Regions from separate parts of the Gottfriedia sp. NPDC056225 genome, predicted to be linked through region 2. Evidence: riboswitches for the same ligand, from Rfam matches in the RefSeq annotation. Region 2 holds a riboswitch; each other region holds the start of a gene.
What was found. Region 2 has a riboswitch for S-adenosylmethionine ahead of metE (5-methyltetrahydropteroyltriglutamate--homocysteine S-methyltransferase). Riboswitches for the same ligand answer to the same signal wherever they lie in the genome.
Positions count from the first base shown of each region.

Region 1 (3,989 bases), on a different contig from region 2:
TCCCTTCATCGATTGCCTTTTCTGGTTCAACTGATGAAATTCGGTTCCGTACTTCATCTGATAAAGTAATTCCAGGAACTTCATAATGAATAAAGTCTGCATTTCTCTTACTAACTAATGGCATAACGCCAATAAAAATTGGTTGCTTTATATGACGTGTCGCTTCGTATAACTTATCAATTGTTTCAAAATCATATATAGGCTGAGTTAAGAAATAATCCGCTCCTGCTTCAACCTTTTTTTCAAGTCTTTTGATCGCCGCATCAAATTTTCGAATATTTGGGTTAAAAGCAGCGGCAACTGAAAATCTCGTTCCATTTCCTAAGCTTTTACCTGAATAAAGTCTGCCTTCATTCATTTCTTTAATCATTCGAATAAGATCAAGTGATGCCACATCATAAACTGAAGTTGCACCAGGAAAATCTCCGACTCTTGCTGGGTCTCCTGTAATCGCAAGAATTTCATTTAAACCTAAAGTCGATAACCCCATTAAGTGAGATTGAAGTCCAATCATATTGCGATCACGACAAGTCAAATGCGTTAAGACTGGAACGTCTAATCGCTGTAACAGAGAAGCCATTGCCACATTCGAGATTCTCGGTGAAGCTAGTGGATTATCTGCTAACGTAATCGCATCAGCTCCTGCAGAATGTAACGCCTTTGCTCCTTCAAAAAACTTTCTCGTTTGTAAAGTTTTCGGAGGATCAAGTTCAGCGATAATCGTCGTTTTTTGTTTTGCTTTTTCTGGCAAAGTCTCATCCTTTTGCTCTACTTGCTTTGGGATTGTAATTTTAATCGTTCTGCTCTTCACTTCTTTTTTTGTAACGGGTTGTAAAGTATCAATCTTTTTTCGTAAAGCCGCAATATGTGCCGGTGTAGTACCACAGCACCCACCAATTAGTCTTACACCTTGTTCGATAAATGGTTTAGCCATATCTTCAAAATATTCTGGATTCGATTTGTATTCGTATTTCCCTTCTGCATACAATGGTAAGCCTGAATTTGGAAATGCAGATAAGTAACCATTTGTTGGTAATGATACTGTATTTAGCGATTCTAACATATGTAGTGGTCCTAAATGACAATTGATACCGACTACATCCGCCCCCAAATCAACTAATCTAGGAAGTATTTTCTCGATATATTGGCCACTTTGCATAATCCCAATTTCTTGTAGTGTTACTTGAGAAATAATTGGTAAATCCGTTCTTCCTCTTAGTAGATTTACAGCATCGTATAATTCATTTTCATCGTAAAATGTTTCAAGCATGATTCCATCTACGCCTTCTTCTAGAAGTGCTGAAGCTTGCTCAAGCAACATCATTTCCCGTTCTAAAGGAGTTGTAAACGTAGATCCAACATATTTCATTCCACCAATACCACCAATAACTAAGGCTCTTCCCTTCGAAGCAGCTCTAGCATTTCTTACAGCCATTTGGTTGATTTGTTTTACCAACTTCTCTAACCCATATTGTCTTAGCTTTCCAGCATTTGCACCGTACGAATTTGTTTGAATAACTTCTGCACCAGCATCTATATATTGTTCATGAATATGAATGATTCGATCCCGTTCAGTAATATTGAGTTCTTCAAAGCAACTGTGTAGCCCTCCTGAATACAAAAGTGTACCCATTGCACCATCACCTAAAACAATTCCACTACTTAACTTTTCCAACAAGCCCATTTCATCACTTCCTGTTTATATAAAATAAAAAACGCCATTCTCTCAAAAAATGAAAGAATGACGTTAACGTTTAATTTACGCCTTATCTCTCATGTTTTAAACATGCTGGATTTAGCACTTTTTAGCATAAGCTAAAGTTGCCGGGTTTCAAAGGGCCAGTCCCTCCACCACTCTCGATAAGGATTATTTAGTTTTTTTATTCAATGAAGTAAGTTTACTATATTTATATGATAAAAGAAAGCCATTTATTGAAAAATTTCCAAAAATAAATTTATTCACTTTACATAATTTTATTATTTAACTATTTTTAAAGTGTGCTAACGCTAGTAAAGGGTAGATTTCATTATAGCTATGATAATTAATATAAAATTGACCTGGTAGTCCAAGTCCTGTAGGATATGATAGCGCCTTATTAGAAATTTCATTTTGAGAAACTAAATAGTTAATCCCTCTTTTAATCACTTCATCATCTTTATTTCGAATTGTCAGTAAGGCATCAATTGCCCAGCCAGTTTGACTAGGTGTACTATACTTTAATGGAATATAAGAACCTTTAACCGTTGAAAATCCTGATTCTCCCCAACCTCCGTCCACATTTTGAATCGAAACTAACCATTTCTCAGCTTTTTTAATTGCTTCATGATTTTTAGAAACCCCCACAGCTCTTAAACCAGTAATTGCTGCCCACGTACCATATAAATAACAAATTCCCCATCTACCATACCAACTACCATTTGATTTCTGGTTTTTAAACAACCAATCAGCTGCTTTTTTAACAATTGGGTCATCATTAGAAATTGATGTATAGTTGCCAATAAACTCCAATATACGCCCTGTTAAATCAGGAGTAGAAGGATCAATAATCGCATCTTTTGCATTTTCAATCGGTAAAAGAGTTAGCCACTTATTCGTTACGTTTTTTTCGAATGCTCCCCAACCACCATCGCCATTTTGCAATCCAAGTAAAAAATGAACGCCTTTTAACCAACTTTCTTGAAAGTTTGGTTGATACATTGCACTTCTTGATAGTGCCCTCAAAACGGCACCCGTATCATCATTATCTGGTATAAATGAATTCACATCAGAAAATCCCCAGCCACCAGGGCTTAAATTTTTAGCGTGTACTGACCAGTCACCAATCAAATCTTGTTGTTTAGAAATTAAGTAATGAATAGACTTTGAAACACTGGGTTCATTACTTGAATAACCAGCTTCTTGAATTGCATATGACAATAAAGCAGTATCCCAAACTTTTGATGGTGAATTTTGAATATGAAGTCCAGCATCTGTATTCGTCGCATATGAAAGGAGTCCTTGTAGTGCATTTTGAATGACGGAAGATGAAACTTCATATCCTAAAGCCATCAAAGCATAAACCATATAAAATGTAGAACTAGCATAGCTATAAAAGGTTCCATTTGTTTCAATCCGATCTAAAATAAATCGTTCAGCCTTTTCATAGCCTTTTTGATGAAAATATAAAGGATAGGAAGCAAGCTTCTTCCCTTCTTCAAGAATAAATTGATAAAATGTCCCCCGCTCTTCGTTAAACCATTCCATTTCACTGTCTTCTAAAAGATTATCAATATTTAGATCATCTTTTAATTTCACTTTAAACCGTTTATTAATACATAGAATCATAGGCACTAAATGAACCCTAGCATAATTACTTAAATCAAATAAACTTAATGGCATTTTATCAGGTAATAAAAAATAGCTCATTGGAAAGTAAAACAACTTTGGATAGTCAATTAAACCGTGAATGGCAAGAATCATTTTAAGCATAAAATGTGTTTTTTTTATTCCACCATTTTCTCGAATGAATTTTTCAGCTTTCTTCATACTCGAATGGTCTTTTGTATACTTTTTTGAGACTAATAAAGCTATGTAAGCTTGTACGGTTGCAGTTATATTGCCATTTTTTTCATCCTCATATAATTTCCACGCCCCATTCGGATGTTGAAGATTGATAATACGATCAATAATTCCTTCAATTAACTGATTGTTTTCGTAACCTAGATCCTTCATAAGTAAAATCATAAAGCTATCTGTTAATAAAGCTCCTTCAAACACAAATTCCCATGAACCATTTTCTTCTTGTCTATTTCTCAAACGTTTGATCCGCTCTTCAATATTTTGAATAACAATATTTTCGAGGTCCATTAAACCACCTCAGTTCAATTATTTTCTGGCTGATGATATTTTTCCATTCTTGATGAATGCTCACTATTTATTTCTTCTACAAGTTCCGGTACATCTTCTTCCTCTTTTTTACTAAAATAAACAATCGAAATTACAAAAGCCA
Region 1 covers NZ_JBHJTJ010000026.1:36,528-40,516, reverse strand. Annotated here, with positions in the region: gene ACFCYN_RS16485 (bifunctional homocysteine S-methyltransferase/methylenetetrahydrofolate reductase) at 1-1,684, opposite strand, end outside; SAM riboswitch class I at 1,764-1,867, opposite strand; gene shc (squalene--hopene cyclase) at 1,982-3,847, opposite strand; gene ACFCYN_RS16475 (hypothetical protein) at 3,862-3,989, opposite strand, start outside.
Region 1: linked by a shared signal. The riboswitch ahead of ACFCYN_RS16485 (bifunctional homocysteine S-methyltransferase/methylenetetrahydrofolate reductase) and the one ahead of metE (5-methyltetrahydropteroyltriglutamate--homocysteine S-methyltransferase) in region 2 are both predicted to bind S-adenosylmethionine.

Region 2 (3,989 bases):
TACATCTCCATAAATAAGTGGGGGTTTTACGCAACGAGAGCCGTATGACTGTACCCAACCAAATTTTGTGAATTGGAAACCAGCTAATTTTTCTCCAAAATATTCAACCATATCAGTTCGTTCAAATTCACCATGTACAAACACATCTAAGCCAAGTTCTTCTTGAATCGCAATCCATCTTTTGATTTCTGCATAAATAAACTCTTCATATTGCGCATTCGTTAATTCACCTTTACGCCATTTTGAACGCTGACCTCTTACTTCTTGTGTTTGAGGGAAACTTCCAATTGTTGTAGTTGGTAGAAGCGGTAATTGGAAAGACTTTTCTTGAATGGCTTGACGAACTTTATAGGATTCTTCACGCTCCACACTATACGTATGCAAGTTTTGAATGGCTTTCTGAACATGTTTATTGTTTCGAACGGATGATTTATTTAATGCTTGAATTGCATTTGTACTTGCTTCAATTTCTGCTTGAATCGAAGTTTTCCCATCTTGTAAACCTTTTGCTAATACAAAAATTTCATTTAGTTTTTCATCAGCAAAAGATAGCGCAACCTTTAGCACATCATCAATTGTACTTTCATTATTCGCTGTTACAGGAGAATGTAATAAGCTTGATGAAGGTTGGATAATAAGCTGATCCTTTGAAACGAACTCAGTGATTTCTTCAAGAAGGGCATATTTATGCTCAAGATTTGCACGCCATATGTTACGTCCGTCAATCACACCAGCAGCAAGTACTTTATCTTTTGGGAAACCATATTTTTTAATGGCAGCAAGGTTACGACCGTTATCATAAATAAAATCAAGACCAATTCCTTGAACAGGGAGTGAAACTACTTCTTCGTAGAAATCAACGCTCTCAAAATAAGTTTGAAGAATCACATTCACATTAGGTGCTGCTTCATGCAATGCTTCATATATATCGTTAAATAATGCAACTTCTTCTTTTGAAATAGATGTAGATAAGATTGGTTCATCTATTTGAACCCACTCAACACCTTCTGTTTGTAATTCTCGTAATAGATCGGCATAAAGTGGTACAAATTGATTTACAATCTTTTTAAACTCAGTTTCTTTATATCCTTTAGACAGTTTTACAAATGTTACTGGCCCCAAGATAACTGGTTTCCCTTCAATACCAAGCTTTTGTTTAGCCTCTTTATAAAATTGTAGTGGACGGTTATCGACAAGAGTAGGTGCTACTTCTCCCAATTCTGGAACAATATAGTGATAGTTTGTGTTAAACCATTTTGTCATTTCAGATGCAACTGCACTTTTTGAACCGCGTGCTATTTCAAAATAAGTTTCAAGTGATACTTTTCCTCCTGCATATTCAAAGCGCTTAGGTACGAGACCGAACATAACAGTTGTGTCGAGAACATGGTCATATAAGCTAAAATCTCCTACTGGAATTAAATCGATACCTTGATTTTTTTGCTTTTGAAGATGCTGCAAACGAATCGCTTCAATTTGCTTTAAAAAATCTTCTTTTTCTAGTTTACCTGCCCAAAATTGTTCAAGTGCTTTTTTCCATTCACGCTTTTCACCAATTCTTGGATAACCTATATTTGAACTTTTTACACTGTTTACCATTCTAATACACTCCTTATATGTTTGCTTTTGTATTTTCTTCCCAACAAAAAAGTCTCCCTTTTCAAATAGAAAAGAGAGACTCATACGCATAACTAACTAGAGTTGAGATATTGCTGATCCCAAATCACGTATTCCTCACTCCCCCCTATACATCCGTAGGTACAAGCGCATACAATAGGCAGGTCTCCTGACTTAGGATCAAACGCTTCTTATCCCTTCCCATTTCAGAGAATGAAACAGTGGTTGAATGATAAGTTGCTCCCCAATACAGTGGCGGGACCGTGTCGGATTCTAACCGACTTCCCTTTTAAGCTGTGTAAATAATTCTTAACAGCACCTTTTGCATTTTTATGAAATTATTATTAAGAAAATTGAAGATGATCATTTCTAACAAACCTTCAAAACGACAAAAGCCCTCGCTACTTTATAAGTGAGAGGGCTACAAAATTTATGGAATCCTCTCTTATTTTCCAAAGCAATTTGCTTTGCAGGAATTAGCACCTTTTCAACAAAAAACGTTGAATGGTTGCCGGGCATCATCGGGCCAGTCCCTCCGCCACTCTCAATAAGAGTTTAATAATTTATAATGTTTTGAATTAATTGTCATGATAGCATGATAAACATAGTCTGTCAAAATAAAATAAAAAATGTTCGCTACAGAAAAGTTTAAAAAAGAGGGAATGTATATTTTGTATATATAGATAATACATTAGAATCAATCCAGAACACGGTTAGATTCAGTGGTCTAAGTAATTTTATTTTGATCTAGTTCTTAACTAAAAATTTTTTTGATCAACTTTACAATCCTACTACTCGGTGATACAATGTACCTGTACTTAGCAATACTGAATACCAGTAATACTAAATAGTTAAATTTTTTTTAAAAAAAGGTTCACATTTCTTCTACTTAGTAATACTATATACTATTACTAAGTAATACGGAGTATCAGTCGCACTAGATAGCTGAAAAAGAGTTCATATAAAAATGAACAGTAAAAGCATTGATCTATAGGCTATTTAGTTTTTCTATTGTCCGGTACTAAGTATTACTGAATATCTGTATCACTAATTAGTAGAAAGTGTGTTTTGTGCTCAGCTAATTGCTGTTTAAGTTAATAGACCTAAAAATTATTTCACAAAAGTAAAAAGGAGGTGTACGCTATGGAAAATTTAACAGAAATGCTTAAAGGTTCATTGGAAGGTTGTGTACTTGAAATCATCAGTCGCGGTGATACTTACGGCTACGAAATTACTCGTCTTCTTAATGACTTAGGATTCACTGAAGTTGTCGAAGGAACAGTCTACACCATTTTGATTCGGTTGGAAAAGAAAGAGATGGTAAATATCGAGAAAAAACGGTCTGAAATGGGACCGCCTCGTAAGTTTTATTCATTAAACGAAGCAGGGCGTGAGGAATTACAACAATTTTGGAAAAGATGGAATTTTGTTTCATCAAAAATCAATATACTAAAGGGGGAACGATAGTATGAAAAAATTTATTGAGTTAATCATTGGTGATATAGAAAGCAAAAAAGAATATAAAGCATTTATGAAAAAGGTAAATTCTCTACCGAAAGATTACGCATTTGTGTTCAAAAAGATTCAAAAGTACATGTGGAATTTCGGTTATGGATTTGGTGAAGAAATCATTAATTTGTATGAACTGTTTGAGGCTAGTTCAGCAGAAGGAAAGCATGTGCTAGATGTAACCGGTGAAGACGTAGCAGCATTTGCCGACGAATTGATGGCTCTCTCTAAACTAGGTGGAGAATCGTCAGGCTTTTTCGGAGGTAAAGTAGAGTTGGAAAAAGATATTGAGAGTAGAGTCGAACAGCAAGTAAAGATATGGACGAATAAAAAATAAAAGTAGGGGGCTAAAAAAATGGTGAATTTTTTCAAAAAGATACTTGATGACAAAAAAGAATACAAAGAAATGATGGCGCGAGTAGAAGCATTGCCAGTCGATTACCAAGAAGCCTATAAAAAAATCTGCAACTATATGTGGAGTTTTGCTTCTGGAAGTGGCATGGATATGTTGAGAATTCAGTATGATCTTATTGATTTGTTTGAAGCAGGTGCAGCAGATAGCAAAGACGTATTAGAAGTGACAGGTGAAGACGTTACAGCATTCGCTAATGAACTTACTGATCAAGCGAAAAGATGGGATGATAAATTACGTAATAATTTGAACAAAAGCATTCTAGATCGATTGGGTAAGAAAAAATAAAATCATCAGTTACATTTATCAAATAAGTATTTCATAAGTGATATTTGTATGTCTGTATAGATAAATCCAGCTGCAGGCGCAACTTACGCTTAGAGCGCGCGCCTTCAGCTTTATATATGGGAGGGAAATGATTATGAGTAATACTGCAATTTCAGTGAAAGGA
Region 2 covers NZ_JBHJTJ010000019.1:20,814-24,802, reverse strand. Annotated here, with positions in the region: gene metE (5-methyltetrahydropteroyltriglutamate--homocysteine S-methyltransferase) at 1-1,599, opposite strand, end outside; cobalamin riboswitch at 1,760-1,955, opposite strand; SAM riboswitch class I at 2,060-2,171, opposite strand; gene ACFCYN_RS13770 (PadR family transcriptional regulator) at 2,761-3,084, shown strand; gene ACFCYN_RS13765 (DUF1048 domain-containing protein) at 3,086-3,463, shown strand; gene ACFCYN_RS13760 (DUF1048 domain-containing protein) at 3,482-3,826, shown strand; gene ACFCYN_RS13755 (ABC transporter ATP-binding protein) at 3,960-3,989, shown strand, end outside.

Region 3 (3,989 bases), on a different contig from region 2:
AGATTTAATGCAAAGAATACAGTCAAAAGAGACTACCGTGATATATATATATACCGCAATGTGTGGTACATGCCAAGTAGCATCAAAAATGCTAGAAATTGTTAACGAGATTCTGCCAAATTTACCAATGAGTAAGGTAAATATTAATGAAATTGTGGAGGAAGCTCAAAGCTGGAAGATCGAAAGTGTACCTTGTTTACTTATTTTTGAAAATGGGGAAATGAAACAAAAAATCTACGCTTTCCAATCTGTTCCATATTTACATGAACTGTTAAAAAAATATAATTTATATATTAAACGATGAGTGCATACGAAATGATGCGCTCTTTTTTAATTGCCTTAAACTATTTCCTGTTTTTAGACATATTTCTCGGGAAATGAGTTGAATGGTGTAGAAAAAATATTAAATAATAGATTTTTATCAAGTAAATGTCGAGCGAAATATAAAGAACACACCTCTAATCTATGAGAAAATAGATTAAAGAATCCAAAAAGAGGTGTTTAAGATGGAAATTAAGGAGTGGGTTGGACAAGCTAGAAACTTATTTATAAAAAAAGAATATTTACAAATTATTTTACCAATTGAAGAAAAAATAGTTGAGTTTAACGGAATAAATGAAAAACTATTTGTTAGATTTAGCAAAAAGGCACCTTTTATTGAGGTAATCGATCGCTCAATACCTCAACTTAGAGTTAACTTTACAAAAGATGGATGGGAATCGTTATATTCAGGTTCGCAAAGATTAAGTCTATTGTTAAAACTAAATGATGCTTCATTTGACGGAAATTACCGCTTATTACTACTGATTGAAACAATTTTTCAATATACAGGTGTAGAAAGTGATAAAAAACTTTTGGAAAATTGTTGACAACTTGTGTCTAAGTTTGTAGAATGAGAATTACGTTAAAGCAAGCAGTATTTACTAAGGAATATTGGTAAGTAAGCTATAAAATACGTTGACAACTTTATATAATCGTAAGTTAACTCTTATCGAGAGAGGTGGAGGGACTGTGCCCTATGAAACCCAGCAACCGTCAATGATCGTCATTGAAATGGTGCTAATTCCTGCAAAGCAAATTGCTTTGAGAGATGAGAGAAAGGAATACTTTTTGTATGTAAAACCTTTCTGCTCATGTGAGTTGAAAGGTTTTTTTGTATTATGCGACTAAAAAAGTACGTTCTTACAAAAAATTGAAGAATGAGTTGTTAGAATGTTTTGAAAGGAGAACTAGTATGATTCAAATAAATAATGTAAGTAAAATATACAAGGGTAAAAAAGGCACAGTTACCGCGGTACAAAATGTATCGTTAACGATTAGTGCAGGTGAGATTTTTGGCATGATCGGATATAGCGGCGCAGGGAAAAGTACGCTATTACGTATGCTAAATGGACTTGAATCACCAACATCAGGTGAGGTTATTATTAATGGTCAATCTATTTCGAAATGTTCATCTAGTCAATTAAGAAAAGCAAGACAGAAGATAGGAATGATTTTCCAACATTTTAATTTATTATGGTCAAGAACTGTATTAGAAAATATACTTTTCCCACTTGAAATTGCTAAAGTACCTAAACAGGAAAGCATTACTCGTGCGAAGGAATTAGTCAAACTAGTGGGACTTGAAGGAAGAGAAAATGCTTATCCTTCTGAACTAAGTGGTGGACAAAAGCAACGTGTTGGAATTGCAAGAGCATTAGCTAATAATCCAGATGTTCTTTTATGTGATGAAGCAACTTCTGCATTAGATCCAGAAACTACTGATTCAATCTTAGCTTTGCTTACAAATATTAATAAGCAGTTAGGTATTACAATTATTCTAATCACACATGAAATGCATGTTATACAAAAAATTTGCCAACGAGTTGCCGTAATGGAAAATGGACAAGTTGTAGAAGAAGGCCATGTTGTAGATGTATTTACACATCCTAAACAATCAATTACGAAGAAATTTGTAAAGCAAATTAAAGGCACAGATGAAGAATTGGACAATGAAGTAATTTCTAAAAGTGTTGGGAATGATAATACTTACAAGCTAACGTTTAAAAATGGACAAGCAGACCAACCGCATATTTCTGAAGTAGTAAAACACTTTGAAATTGAAGTGAATATTTTACAAGGAAAAATTGTTCAAACCGCTGAAGGCTCTTATGGGACAATGAAAATTCAACTTGTTGGAGATAGAAATAACATCAAAGACGCAATTGCTTATTTAGAATCAAAACAAGTTGAAGTGGAGGTAGCATAAGATGACACAACTTTTTCAAAATGTTGATTGGGAAGCTATGCGTATAGCAACTCAAGAAACATTATTTATGACAGTTATAGGTGCGGTGGCAACGTTTATTTTTGGATTAATAATCGGTTTATTCTTATTTTTAACTAGTAAAGACCAACTTCTTGAAAATAAATTTTTTAATACAATCCTAGCAGCGTTTGTAAATATTTTTCGTTCAATACCGTTTATCATATTAATCATTTTACTAATTCCGTTTACAATCTTTATTCTTGGTTCAATGCTTGGTGCAAAAGCAGCATTACCTGCACTTATTATCGGTGCTGCACCATTCTATGCAAGAATGGTTGAGATCGGCTTACGTGAAATAGATAAAGGTGTAATTGAAGCTGCAAGAGCAATGGGAGCTAGTACTTTCACAATCATCGTAAAAGTGTTAATTCCAGAAGCATTACCAGCAATTATCTCAGGTTTAACAGTTACTACTATTGCGATTGTTGGTTATACAGCAATGGCTGGTGTAGTAGGTGGTGGTGGACTTGGTAACTTAGCATTTATGGAAGGATACCAACGTTCAAATAACGAAGTGACATTTGTTGCGACAATTATTATTTTATTAATCGTATTTATTCTTCAATTTATTGGTGATTTAATTACAACAAAAATAGATAAAAGAGCTTAATGATATTAGGGAGGAAACGACAGTGAAATTCAAAAGAATCGCAGGAATTTTAGGAGCAGGTGTATTAGCATTATCTTTAGCAGCATGTGGTGCTAATAATAAAGATAAAGAATTAGTAGTAGGTGCATCAAATGTACCTCACGCAGTTATTTTAGAACAAGCTAAACCAATTCTTAAAAAAGAAGGAATTAACTTGAAAATTGTTAAATTCCAAGATTATGTTTTACCAAATAAGGCATTAGCTTCAAAAGAATTAGATGCAAACTATTTCCAACACATTCCTTATTTAGAGTCTCAAATGAAAGAAAATGGTTATAAATTTGAAAACGCTGGTGGTATTCATATCGAGCCAATCGGTGTTTACTCTAAAAAATATAAGAGCTTAGATGATCTACCAGATGGAGCTAAAATTATCATGAGTAGCTCTGTAGCTGACCATGGTCGTATGTTAAGCTTATTACAACATGAAGGTCTAATTAAACTTAAAGCAGGTGTTGATCCAACTACTGCTCAAATTAAAGACATCGCTGAGAATCCAAAACACTTAAAATTCGAAGCTAATGTTGACGCTGGTATGCTTCCAAAAGTTTATCAAAACAACGAAGGTGACGCAGTATTAATCAACACAAACTATGCAATTGATGCTGGATTAAATCCAATGAAAGATGCAATTGCTTTAGAAGGTAAAGATTCTCCATACGTAAACATTATTGCTGTTCGTAAAGGTGATAAAAACAAAAAAGAAATCAAAGAACTTGTTAAAGTATTACACTCTAAAGAGATCCAAGATTTCATTATTAAAAAATATAAAGGTGCTGTAGTACCTGTAAGCCAATAATAAATTAGAGAGGATGTCTCATTTTGAGATATCCTCTTTTTTTGATGGGTGGCGATTCTTAGCATTGTAGCCGTTTTTGCTGTTTTGTTCATAAAGTGTGGGGATTTGTTCATAAGATGATTAGGCCATTAAAGCATTGCTTTTATAATATTGAAAACACGAACACTATGTGAACTATATTGAAAAAGCTGTGAACTCCGTTGATATAACACTAATTCTCGTTGATATACTGA
Region 3 covers NZ_JBHJTJ010000006.1:58,131-62,119, reverse strand. Annotated here, with positions in the region: gene ACFCYN_RS06570 (thioredoxin family protein) at 1-304, shown strand, start outside; gene ACFCYN_RS06565 (hypothetical protein) at 507-869, shown strand; SAM riboswitch class I at 986-1,097, shown strand; gene ACFCYN_RS06560 (methionine ABC transporter ATP-binding protein) at 1,235-2,248, shown strand; gene ACFCYN_RS06555 (methionine ABC transporter permease) at 2,250-2,918, shown strand; gene metQ (methionine ABC transporter substrate-binding lipoprotein MetQ) at 2,941-3,756, shown strand; gene ACFCYN_RS06545 (hypothetical protein) at 3,885-3,989, opposite strand, start outside.
Region 3: linked by a shared signal. The riboswitch ahead of ACFCYN_RS06560 (methionine ABC transporter ATP-binding protein) and the one ahead of metE (5-methyltetrahydropteroyltriglutamate--homocysteine S-methyltransferase) in region 2 are both predicted to bind S-adenosylmethionine.

Region 4 (3,989 bases), on a different contig from region 2:
TAACCGCTTCCTTTAGTCTTTCGCTATCTGATAATAGACCGACTCTTACATAGCCTTCACCGAATTCGCCAAAACCATTCCCAGGAGCAACTGCAATATGTGCCTTTTCAAGTAAAAAATCTGCAAATTCTTGTGAAGTAAATCCTGAAGGAACTTTTAACCAAGCAAAGAAGGAACCTGCTGGGGCTGTTACTTCCCAACCAATTTCATGACAACCGCTAATAAAGACATTTCTGCGATCTTCATAAAGTGCTAATAATTTTTTCACACTTTCTTGAGATTCTGTTAATGCAACAGCGGCAGCCTCTTGAACAGCTGGGAAAATACTAACGTAAAGATGGTCCTGTAATAGATTAATAGCTGAAATGACCTCTTTATTACCAACTGCAAAACCGATTCTCCAACCAGCCATATTATAAGTTTTAGAAAGTGTATAAATTTCAATACCACACTCTTTTGCACCAGGAGTTTGAAGATAACTTAATGGTTTTTTGCCATCAAATCCAAAAGCACCGTATGCAAAATCATGGCAAACTGTAATTTGATTATTTCTTGCTAACTCCACAGTATGTTTAAAAAATTCTTCTGTTGCGATTGCACCAGTAGGGTTATTTGGATAATTAATAAATAAAATTTTACTAGCATCTAAAACTTTCTGAGGAATTAAGCTATAATCTGGTAAAAATTGATTTTGCTCAAGTAACGGAAGCATATAAGGTACCGTTTTAGAAAGAGAAATACCAGATAAATAGTCAGGGTATCCTGGGTCTGGAACTAAAATCGTATCTCCTTCGTCACATAAACAAAGTGGTAACTCTACTAATCCAGCTTTTCCGCCAAATAAAATAGCCACTTCTTCTTCTGGGTCTAAGTCAACATCATACTCGCGTTTATAAAATTCTACAACAGCTTTTTTTAATGTACTCATCCCTCTAAAAGGTGAATAACGATGAGTTGTTGGATTTTCAACAGATTGCTGCAACGCTTTTATAATATGGTCTGGTGTTGGTTGATCTGGATTTCCTTGACCAAGATTTATCACATCATGACCTTTATTGATTGACTCATTGACTTTTTGAACGAGTGATGCAAAAAATTGTTTAGGTAAATTGTTTAATAGTTTATTATGATTCAAGTTAATCACTCCAAAAATAGAATTTATTTAAGTAGATTAGATCGTTTTGTAATCGAATGATTTTCATGAACGACTGTTGCAATAACTTTCACCATCATATATGCTCGATTTAAAAATGTCTATAAAATTTAGAATAGGGTGAATAAATTATGTTGAAAATTGCTTGCATTCAATCTGACGTTATTTTAGGCAAATCAAGAGCTAATTTTGAGAATATGAAATCTAAAATTATTGAGGCTGTAAAAGAAAATGTAGAGGTAATTGTATTACCGGAGTTATGGACAACAGGCTATTGTTTGAAAGAAATTGGATTGCATACTGCTGATCAAGAGGAAATTATTTCTGAACTCCAGTTAATAGCAAAATCAAATAATGTAACGTTAATTTGTGGATCATTTCCAATTGCGCAAGAAAATGGTGTCACCAATACTTTAATTGTTATAAGCAAAACAGGTGAAATCGTTAAAACGTATGATAAAATTCATTTGTTCCAGCTAATGAACGAGCATCACTATCTTCAAGCAGGTGAGACCGATGGGCTTTTTGAGATTTATGGTTTAACTGCCGCAGGTTTTGTTTGTTATGATTTGCGTTTCCCAGAATGGATCGGAGCTCATTCTCAAAAAGGCGCAAAAGTTTTATTTTTTGTTGCAGAATGGCCAATTCAACGAATGAATCATTGGGAAACATTATTAAAAGCAAGAGCAATTGAAAATCAATGCTATGTCGTAGCATGTAATCGAGTAGGTAAGGATTTAGCGAATACTTTTGGAGGAGGCTCGATGATAATCGATCCTTGGGGAGAAGTAATTTCAAAAGGTAGTCCGAATGAGGAAATCATTTTTGGCGAAATTGATCCTAAAAAAGTCGATGAAATACGCGGTACAATCCCAATCTTCGAAGACAGAAGAGAAGGAATCTATAAAAAATTACAAAAAAGTAATTGACAAACTAAAATTCTTTAAATTAAAATACGAGTATAAAATCAAATATGCGAACTCTTATTTCGAGTAGGCGGAGGGATTTGGCCCGATGATGCCCAGCAACCGACTGTAATACCATTGTGAGATGGGGCGTAATAAATACGCCTGAGCTTAATTGCTCAGTAAGGCACGGTGCTAATTCCAACAGAAAAGTAATTTTCTGGTAGATAAGAGACGAAAGCCAATTAACATTGCCTCTTTTCGTCTCGGAAAAGAGGCTTTTTATTTTGTCAAAATCGAGGGGGATGAATTGTATGACTGTCATTCAAAGAAAAGAATATAGACCTTTAACAGAGGTAACTGCAATTACTTATTTACAAAAATTAGGTTATTTTACAAATGAATTATGTGAAAGTGTAGAGATCGGCGATGGAAATTTAAACTTAGTTTTCAAAGTTACACCAGTAGGAAGCGAAAAAGGCTTAATCATAAAACAAGCTTTACCTTATGCAAAAGTTGTTGGTGAAAGCTGGCCTCTGACATTAAATAGAGCAACAATCGAGAGTAATGCAACAAAAATATATAATGATTTAATTCCATTACATTCACCGGAAATTTTAGAACATGATGAAGAGCAAGCTGTAACAGTAATGGAAGACCTTTCACATTTACAAATTTTACGAAAAGGCTTAATTGAGAAAAAGAGTTACCCGTTTTTGGCAGAACATATCGGTGATTTTTTAGCAAAATCGTTATTTTTTACTTCTGATTTCGGAACAACTCCAGCTAAGAAAAAAGAGCTAGAGTATCTATTTAACAATCCAGAACTTTGTGATATAACAGAAAATCTTGTTTATACTGACCCATACTTTAACTGCGAAACAAACAGTTATGAAGCAGAGCTAACAGAAGTAATTCAAGAACTTTGGAATGATGAAGCTCTACAAATAGAAGTAGCAAAGTTAAAATTAGACTTTTTATCAAAAAAAGAAGCGTTATTACACGGAGATTTACATACAGGAAGTATTTTCGTGTCTACAACAGAAACAAAAGTTATTGACCCAGAGTTTGCGTTTGTAGGACCAATCGGGTTTGATTTAGGTCAAATTCAAGCGAATTTAATTTTTCAACTTTTCAGCCGAACTGAGCAAAAAGAAGAAATTGTTGAACATATTTTAAACATTGAAAAAGTTTTTAATGAAACATTTATTCGATTATGGGAAGAGCATAGTGTTAGACCATTTAACCAACAGGCTCTAATTAAAGAAAAATTAGAGGGGTACTGGGTGGACGCAATTGGAGTAATTGGATGCGAATTAATCCGAAGAAGTATCGGTCTTGCTCATGTTGAAGATATTGATTCACTTGAGGAAAATCAAAAAATTCAAGTAAAGAAAAAAGTCTTAAAATTCGGAGCATTTTGCATTAAAAATAGATTTAATATTAACAATATTGGTAATTTAATAATTGGATTGGAGAAATAATCGATGACTACATTACAGCAAATACCCGAATCTTTACAATGGAACGGTGAGAGTTTAAAAATTTTAGATCAAACGAAATTACCAACTGAAATTTATTATTTTGATGCAACTACATTGCTTGATGTACGAGAAGCAATCGTTAAGCTACAAGTAAGAGGCGCACCTGCGATTGGTTTAGCAGCAGCTTATGGTCTATATTTAGGCGTTCGAGAAATTCAGACTGAACAGATCGATGAATTTCATACTCAAGCAAGAGTATTAGCTGATGAATTAATTAGCGCAAGACCTACTGCAGTAAATTTAGCTTGGGCGGTTGAAAGACTAATTGGAGCTAGCAAAGAAGCAAAGACAGTTTCTGAGGCTAAGTTAATCATTATGGAAGAAGCGATCAAACTACATGTAGAAGATGAAGCGACTTGCAAGGAAATTGGTGAAAACGCTTTAACA
Region 4 covers NZ_JBHJTJ010000018.1:33,518-37,506, reverse strand. Annotated here, with positions in the region: gene ACFCYN_RS13405 (pyridoxal phosphate-dependent aminotransferase) at 1-1,144, opposite strand, end outside; gene ACFCYN_RS13400 (carbon-nitrogen family hydrolase) at 1,288-2,082, shown strand; SAM riboswitch class I at 2,134-2,292, shown strand; gene mtnK (S-methyl-5-thioribose kinase) at 2,373-3,542, shown strand; gene mtnA (S-methyl-5-thioribose-1-phosphate isomerase) at 3,546-3,989, shown strand, end outside.
Region 4: linked by a shared signal. The riboswitch ahead of mtnK (S-methyl-5-thioribose kinase) and the one ahead of metE (5-methyltetrahydropteroyltriglutamate--homocysteine S-methyltransferase) in region 2 are both predicted to bind S-adenosylmethionine.